DNA from 2 places in the Streptomyces sp. NPDC031274 genome. Region 1 is predicted to be linked to the other one. Evidence: predicted binding sites of a transcription regulator. Region 1 holds the regulator's gene; the other holds the start of a gene.
What was found. Region 1 encodes HrcA, which represses chaperone genes, less so after heat shock. Its sites were predicted from a motif close to TTNGCACTCNGNNNNNCNGAGTGCNAA; they were not measured.
Positions count from the first base shown of each region.

Region 2: the regulator HrcA is predicted to act here: its motif matches at 2,696-2,722, upstream of groL (chaperonin GroEL).

Region 1 is NZ_JBVIHP010000003.1:309,981-314,393, forward strand. Features, by position in the region: gene ACZ5CR_RS06885 (DUF3097 domain-containing protein) at 1-510, opposite strand, end outside; gene ACZ5CR_RS06890 (MBL fold metallo-hydrolase) at 545-1,288, opposite strand; gene hrcA (heat-inducible transcriptional repressor HrcA) at 1,490-2,506, shown strand; gene dnaJ (molecular chaperone DnaJ) at 2,507-3,643, shown strand; gene ACZ5CR_RS06905 (nitronate monooxygenase) at 3,827-4,413, shown strand, end outside.
Region 2 is NZ_JBVIHP010000020.1:29,503-33,915, reverse strand. Features, by position in the region: gene ACZ5CR_RS28890 (ATP-binding protein) at 1-890, shown strand, start outside; gene groL (chaperonin GroEL) at 943-2,568, opposite strand; gene ACZ5CR_RS28880 (cold-shock protein) at 2,884-3,087, opposite strand; gene ACZ5CR_RS28875 (MoaD/ThiS family protein) at 3,512-3,790, opposite strand; gene thrC (threonine synthase) at 3,900-4,413, opposite strand, start outside.

The DNA of each region.
Region 1 (4,413 bases):
GGGGAGGTCGTCGATGCCTTCCAGGTACTCGACGACCACGCCCTCGATGCGCAGGTCGTCGCCCCACACCCGCTCGACGAGTTCCGCGTCGTGCCGCCCCTCGACGTAGATCCGACCGGCACGGGCGACCCGGGCCCGCGCTCCCGGTACGGCCACCGAACCGGACGCGGTGCGTGTGGGACGTACGGGAGGAGCGGTCGCCGACGGGCGGACGAGCGTGACCGTCCGGCCCTCCAGGTCGAAGCCCCCGGGAGTCATCGGGAAGACCCGCTGCTTGCCGAAGCGGTCCTCCAGGGTCACCGTCGGACCCTCCGCCGTCTTCTCGCAGCGGATCACCGCTCCGCAGAAGCCGGTGCTCAGCTCCTCCACCACGAGGTCCGCCTCCGCGGCGACCTCCGGCACGGGCTTCGGCTTCTTCCATGGCGGCGTGAGGTCAGGGGAGTACAGACGGCGCTGCGGGCCCGCAGGGCCCTCGCTGGAAGGGTGCTGGCGGGAGACGGGTGGGAGCATTCGCACGACGATAAGAGAAAGGGCGTGGGGCTGGCTACGACACGCCGAAGCGGGCCGCCAGTGTGGCGCGTTGCGCGCGGACAAAAGCCGCATCGACCACCGCACCGTGCCCCGGCACGTACAGGGCGTCATCGCCGCCCAGGTCGAGCAGCCGGTCGAGCGCCGCCGGCCACCGCTGCGGCACCGCGTCGTCGCCCGCCTGCGGTTCGCCCGACTCCTCGACCAGGTCGCCGCAGAAGACGATCTCCTCAGAGCCGTCCGCGCCGGTGACCAGGACCGCCAGGTCGTGGCCCGTGTGACCCGGGCCGACGTTCGCGAGCAGCACCCGCACCCCGCCGCCCAGGTCGAGCGTCCACTCCCCGCACACCGAGTGGTGCGGCCGGACGAGCAGGTCGGCGGCCTCCGCGGCGGCGTCCGGGGGGACCCCGTGCCGGACCGCCGACGCACGCAGCTCGTCGCGGCCGCCCGCGAGGACCGTGTCGATGCCGACCGCGCCGTACACCTCCACGCCCGCGAACGCCGCCGCGCCGAGCACGTGGTCGAAGTGCGGGTGCGTCAGGGCGAGGTGGGTGACCCGGCGTCCCCCGCCGAGAATGCCGCGCGCCTGCGTGCGCAGCTCCGCCCCCTCGCGCAGGGTCGCCCCCGCCTCGATCATCAGCGCCGATTCGCCGCCGACCACGAGACCCGCCGTGCAGTCCCAGATCGGCAGGCGCCGCCGCCCCACGTGCGGCGCGAGCCGCTCCCAGCCCGCCTCGTCCCATGCCAGTGCCACGTTCATAAGCCGACGCTAGCCCCGTACGGGCGCCTTGGCAGCCGCTGCCTTGCCGGTTGAACCGACATAGGGGGTCCGGCCCTTGCCGGGGTCGTACCTCGCGGCCGTACACTGGGCCCGACAATGGCTGGCACTCACCCGAGGGGAGTGCCAGGCGGGTCACAGGGCAGTAGAGGTTCCAGGGCAAAAAGGTGGAGGTGTGCGCGGATGCTCAATGAACGCAGGCTCGAAGTGCTGCGCGCCATCGTCCACGACTATGTCGGTACCGAGGAGCCCGTCGGCTCTAAGGCGCTCACCGAGCGGCACAGCCTCGGGGTCTCCCCGGCCACCGTCCGCAACGACATGGCGGCACTGGAGGAGGAAGGGTTCATCGCCCAGCCTCATACGAGTGCGGGGCGCATCCCGACCGACAAGGGGTACCGCCTCTTCGTCGACCGGCTCGCGGGCGTCAAGCCGATGGCGGCGCCGGAGCGCAGGGCCATCCAGAACTTCCTCGACGGCGCCGTCGACCTCGACGACGTCGTGGCGCGCACGGTGCGGCTGCTCGCGCAGCTGACCCGGCAGGTCGCGGTCGTGCAGTACCCGTCGCTCACGCGGTCGACGGTGCGGCACGTGGAGCTGCTCTCACTGGCTCCCGCCCGCCTGATGCTCGTCCTGATCACGGACACGGGCCGGGTCGAGCAGCGCATGATCGACTGTCCCGCCCCGTTCGGCGAGACCTCGCTCGCGGATCTGCGGGCGCGGCTCAACAGCAGGGTCGCGGGCCGTCGCTTCGCGGACGTGCCGCAGCTGGTGCAGGACATGACGGAGTCCTTCGACGCGGAGGACAGGGGCACGGTGGCGACGGTGCTCTCCACGCTCCTCGAAACCCTCGTCGAGGAGACCGAGGAACGGCTGATGATCGGCGGAACGGCCAATCTCACCCGCTTCGGACATGATTTTCCCCTCACCATCAGGCCAGTGCTTGAGGCCCTTGAGGAGCAGGTCGTTCTGCTCAAGTTGCTTGGCGAGGCCACAGATTCGGGCATGACCGTACGGATCGGTCATGAGAACGCCCATGAGGGACTCAGCTCTACGTCCGTGGTCTCCGTCGGCTACGGTTCGGGCAGCGAGGCAGTAGCCAAACTCGGCGTGGTCGGCCCGACCCGCATGGACTATCCGGGAACGATGGGAGCAGTACGCGCAGTGGCACGTTACGTCGGACAGATCCTGGCGGAGTCGTAAGTGGCCACGGACTACTACGCCGTACTAGGCGTGCGCCGCGACGCTTCCCAGGACGAGATCAAGAAGGCCTTCCGGAGGCTGGCGCGTGAGCTTCACCCGGATGTGAATCCGGATCCGAAGACTCAGGAGCGCTTCAAGGAGATCAACGCCGCGTACGAGGTGTTGTCGGACCCGCAGAAGAAGCAGGTCTACGACCTCGGCGGTGACCCGCTGTCCCAGGCGGGCGGCGGCGGTGCGGGCGGTTTCGGAGCCGGTGGCTTCGGCAACTTCTCGGACATCATGGACGCGTTCTTCGGGACGGCGTCGCAGCGTGGCCCCCGGTCGCGCACGCGCCGTGGCCAGGACGCCATGATCCGGCTCGAGATCGACCTGGACGAGGCGGCCTTCGGGACCACCAAGGACATACAGGTCGACACGGCGGTCGTCTGTACGACCTGCAGCGGTGAAGGCGCCGCACCGGGAACGTCCGCTCAGACGTGTGACATGTGCCGCGGTCGCGGTGAGGTGTCGCAGGTCACGCGGTCCTTCCTCGGTCAGGTCATGACGTCGCGGCCGTGCCCGCAGTGTCAGGGCTTCGGCACGGTCGTGCCCACCCCGTGCCCGGAGTGCGCCGGCGACGGCCGCATCCGGTCGCGGCGGACGCTCACCGTGAAGATCCCCGCCGGTGTCGACAACGGCACGCGGATCCAGCTCGCGGGTGAGGGTGAGGTCGGCCCCGGCGGCGGCCCCGCCGGTGACCTGTACGTGGAGATCCACGAGCTGCCGCACGCCGTGTTCCAGCGGCGCGGGGACGACCTGCACTGCACGGTCACCATCCCCATGACGGCCGCGGCTCTGGGCACCAAGGTGCCCCTGGAGACGCTGGACGGCATGGAGGAGGTCGACATCCGGCCGGGCACGCAGTCCGGCCAGTCGGTGCCGCTGCACGGCAGGGGCATCACGCACCTGCGGGGCGGCGGGCGAGGTGACCTCATCGTGCACGTCGAGGTCCTCACGCCGAGCAAGCTGGACGCGGAGCAGGAGCGGGTCCTTCGGGAGCTTGCCGTGCTGCGGGGCGAGGAGCGGCCCACGGGGCAGTTCCAGCCGGGGCAGCAGGGGTTGTTCTCGCGCTTGAAGGATGCGTTCAACGGGCGGTAGCGCCTGGAGCGGTGTCTTTTCTGTGCCCCCGGTCGCGGATGTTCGCGCCGGGGGCACTTGCCGTTTTCGTCCGCGGGCCGTCTTGGGTTGCTCGCGCAGTTCCCCGCGCCCCTCACAGGGCGCCCCGGGGCCCGGTGCAAGGCGCGATTCGGACGGTTGCCCGGGGCATGGCACGATGCGTTCATGTCCTCCGCGCTGACCGATCTCTGCCGCCATCCGATCGTGCAGGCCCCTATGGCGGGCGGCGCTTCGTGCCCCCAGCTCGCCGCGGCCGTATCCGAGGCCGGGGGGCTCGGTTATCTCGCCGCCGGGTACAAAACCGCCGACGGGATGTACCAGGAGATCAAACAGTTGCGCGGGCTCACGAGCAGGCCCTTCGGCGTGAACCTCTTCATGCCGCAGCCCGAGTACGCCGATGCCGCCGCCGTCGACGTCTACCGCAACCAGCTCGCCGGTGAGGCCACCTGGTACGAGACGCAGCTCGGCGATCCGGACAGCGGCCGTGACGACAACTACGACGCCAAGCTCGCGATCCTCATCGAGGACCCGGTGCCGCTGGTGTCGTTCACCTTCGGGTGCCCCACCCGCGACGTCTTCGACTCCTTCGCGCGGGTCGGCACGATCACCGTCGCCACCGTCACCACGCCCGAAGAGGCACAGACCGCCCAGTGGTCCGGCGCCGACGCCGTGTGCGTGCAGGGCATCGAGGCGGGCGGCCACCAGGGCACGCACCGCGACAACCCCGAGACGGACGGCGCCGGGCTCGGCCT
Region 2 (4,413 bases), on a different contig from region 1:
ACCCGCGTGACAGCCTTGAGATGACCGGCAGTCTGTGGTTCTTCTGGTTCTGCTGCGGCTTCCAGCGCGAAGGCCGTCACTACTTGGAGCGGGCCCTTGCCAAGACCCCCGGTCCGGGCGCCGAACGGGAACGCTTCTGGGCCCTGTGGACCTGTGGATCGGTCTCCCTCGTGCAGGGCGACCTCGAAGCCTCCACCCAACTGGTGCACATCTGCGCGTCGTTGGCGGACCGGGTCGACGATCCGGCGGCGGCCGACGCCGCTCTCTACCTCGAAGGGGCCCGCCTTGCGCTGACCGGCCGCCCCGCGCGGACGATCGTCCTGCTCGCACCGGCGGCCGGGTCGCCCGGCTGCGGCGGCGGTTCCCCCGCCGTCAAGCTCCTCGTGCTCGGCGTCCTGGCGTTCGCCCGACTCCATCTGGGCGAGTTCGACCGGGCCACCGCGAGCGCCGACGCCCTGCGCGAGGAGTGCGAGCGGCACGGCGAGCTGTGGATGCGCAGTTACGCCTTCGACCTGCTGTCCAGGGCCGCGCTGAGCAACGGCGACCCGGAGTCGGCCGTGCGGCACGCCCGCGACGCCCTGCCGATCAAATGGCGGTTCCGCGACGTCTTCGGTGCCGCCCTGAGCATCGACGCGCTGACCTCGGCCATGGCCGACCCCGAGCAGACCGGGCGGCTGCTCGGTATCTCCGATGTCCTCTGGCGCTCCAGCGGCGTCGCACAGATGGGAAGTCCCTATCTCGTTGCCGTCCGCCAGGCCTGCGAGCGCCGGATCCGCGACGCCATCGGCGACCCGGCGTACGAGGCCGCCTTCCGCAAGGGGCTTGAGTCCGACATCGACGACGGCATCGCCTATGCCCTGGCAACGCCCGAGGGCGGTACCCCTTCCTGAGAAGGGGTACCGCCCTCGGTACGTGAAGACTGGCCTACCGAGCCGAAGAGGCTCAGAAGTCCATGTCACCGCCCGGCATGCCGCCGCCGGCCGGGGCAGCGCCCGCCTTCTCCGGCTTGTCGGCGATGACGGCCTCGGTGGTGAGGAACAGCGCGGCGATCGACGCGGCGTTCTGCAGGGCAGAGCGCGTGACCTTCGCCGGGTCGAGGATGCCCTCGGCGATCATGTCGACGTACTCACCGGTCGCGGCGTTCAGGCCGTGGCCGACGGTGAGGTTGCGCACCTTCTCGACGACGACACCGCCCTCAAGGCCGGCGTTGACCGCGATCTGCTTCAGCGGGGCCTCAAGGGCCAGCTTCACAGCGGCGGCACCGGTGGCCTCGTCGCCCTCGAGCTCAAGCTTCTCGAAGACAGCGGCGGCCTGGATGAGGGCCACGCCACCACCGGCGACGATGCCCTCTTCGACGGCGGCCTTCGCGTTGCGAACGGCGTCCTCGATGCGGTGCTTGCGCTCCTTGAGCTCCACCTCGGTCGCGGCACCGGCCTTGATGACCGCAACACCGCCGGCGAGCTTCGCCAGGCGCTCCTGCAGCTTCTCGCGGTCGTAGTCGCTGTCCGAGTTCTCGATCTCGGCGCGGATCTGGTTGACGCGACCCTGGACCTGGTCGCTCTCACCGGAGCCGTCGACGATCGTGGTCTCGTCCTTGGTGATGACGACCTTGCGGGCGCGGCCGAGCAGGTCGAGACCGGCGTTCTCCAGCTTGAGGCCGACCTCCTCGGAGATGACGGTGCCACCGGTGAGGATGGCGATGTCGCCGAGCATGGCCTTGCGGCGGTCACCGAAGCCCGGGGCCTTGACGGCGACGGACTTGAACGTGCCACGGATCTTGTTGACGACCAGGGTCGACAGGGCCTCGCCCTCGACGTCCTCGGCGATGATCAGCAGCGGCTTGCCGGACTGCATGACCTTCTCGAGGAGCGGAAGGAGGTCCTTCACGTTCGAGATCTTCGAGTTGACGATCAGGATGTACGGGTCGTCGAGCGACGCCTCCATACGCTCCATGTCGGTGGCGAAGTACGCCGAGATGTAGCCCTTGTCGAAGCGCATGCCCTCGGTGAGCTCAAGCTCGAGCCCGAAGGTCTGCGACTCCTCGACGGTGATGACGCCTTCCTTGCCGACCTTGTCCATCGCCTCGGCGATGAGCTCGCCGATCTGGGTGTCGGCGGCGGAGATGGAGGCGGTCGAAGCGATCTGCTCCTTGGTCTCCACGTCCTTGGCCTGCTCGAGCAGGGCGCCCGAGACGGCCTCGACGGCCTTCTCGATGCCACGCTTGAGGGCCATCGGGTTGGCACCGGCGGCTACGTTGCGCAGGCCCTCGCGGACCAGCGCCTGCGCCAGGACGGTCGCGGTCGTCGTGCCGTCACCGGCGACGTCGTCCGTCTTCTTCGCGACCTCCTTGACCAGCTCGGCGCCGATCTTCTCGTACGGGTCCTCGAGCTCGATCTCCTTGGCGATGGAAACACCATCGTTGGTGATCGTGGGGGCACCCCACTTCTTCTCGAGGACGACGTTGCGACCCTTGGGGCCCAGGGTCACCTTGACGGCGTCGGCGAGCTGGTTCATGCCGCGCTCGAGGCCGCGCCGTGCCTCCTCGTCGAACGCGATGATCTTGGCCATGTGAAGTGGTCCTCCCGGACAGGGGTGGCATGCTCCGGATCGCATCGGTGCCCGCGACGGACGGCCTGCAAACCGTGTGGTTCCTTGCCCCACCCGGCCTGCGGGCCTCACCGACCCGATCCAAGTTCTGTCACTCTCACTAGGAGAGTGCTAAGCCCAATGATTAGCACTCGACCCCTACGAGTGCAAGCGTCTCTCACGGATCCCAGACACATGGGGGGCGCACATCCGGGGGCGTACGCACGAGGGGCCCGTACCCCTGTCGGGATACGGGCCCCTCGTCACTCGCTAAGTCGCTGGCCGATCGCGCCGAGATCAGACGGCGAGCTTGACCATGTCCGCCTGTGGACCCTTCTGGCCCTGCGAGATCTCGAACTCCACTCGCTGACCTTCTTCAAGGGTGCGGTAACCGTCCATCTGAATCGCGCTGTAGTGGACGAAAACATCCGCACCACCGTCGACCGCGATGAAGCCGTACCCCTTCTCCGCGTTGAACCACTTGACGGTGCCCTGAGCCATGCCTAACTCCCCTATTACTGGCCCTTGCACGGACCCGCACTTCGCGGGCCCGGGTCAGACCTCACCCCCCCAATGGGTTGTGGAGGCGTGCGCCGGAACGCGTCGACCGCCGCTGAATGTATCTGCCCAACTGCCCTCTGCAACAGGTCAATCGGACGAGAATTCTGGGCACGCGCGATCGGAAATATGCGGAGAATTTGCCGGAGTTCAGGGCAAGTCGGGCCGGGCAAATGCCGCAATAGACTCAAAAGGGCAAGGCGCTTTGGCTACTTCTTGTCGGCCCGGGGCCGACTTCGTCTACGCGCTCGACGCCAAAAGCGAAGCTTGCTTCCCAACTGTACCGCGCTCAACCACATGGAATTGCCCCCTCCGCTTCTCTCGCGGAGGGGGCAATAGAGGTGACGCTGCGTGCTTTCAGGCGGATTCAGCAACCGCCCGCGACGGCGGGAATGATCGAGACGCCGGCGCCGTCCGGCGTCGCGGTCTCAAGGCCCTGCTCGAAACGGACGTCGTCGTCGTTCACGTACACGTTCACGAAGCGCCGCAGCTTGCCCTGGTCGTCAAGGACACGGGCCGCGATACCGGCGTGCTTGGCCTCAAGATCGGCAATGACCTCGGAGAGGTTGGCGCCCTCGGCGGCGACCTCGGACTTGCCGCCGGTGTAGGTGCGAAGAATGGTGGGAATGCGAACGTTGACGCTCATGGAATTCACCTCTTGATACGGGGAGGAAGCGCCCCGTCAGGGGCGCGAGGAACTGCGCGAGGACGGACCACGACCGCCGTTCGACGACGGCGATCAGGCCCTACGGCGATTAATCGGCAAGACCCGCGGCGCGAAACGCGTCGAGGCTGGGCTTGATCGTCGCAGTCGCCTGAGACGTCTCGGCAACAGCGTCGAGGGTCTTGAGGCCGTCACCCGTGTTCAACACGACCGTGGTGAGAGTGGGGTCGATGAGCCCCGCCTCAAGAAGCTTCTTCGTGACGCCGACCGTCACGCCACCGGCGGTCTCCGCGAAGATCCCCTCGGTCCGCGCAAGCAGCTTGATCGCGTCCACGACCTGCTCGTCGTTCACGTCCTCCACCGCGCCGCCCGTGCGACGGGCGATGTCCAGGACGTACGGCCCGTCGGCAGGGTTGCCGATGGCGAGGGACTTGGCGATGGTGTCCGGCTTCTGAGGGCGTACGACGTCGTGCCCGGCCTTGAAGGCGGTCGACACCGGCGAGCAGCCCTCGGCCTGCGCACCGAAGATCTTGTAGGGCTTGTCCTCGACGAGGCCCAGCTTGGTGAGCTCCTTGAGGCCCTTGTCGATCTTCGTGAGCTGCGAG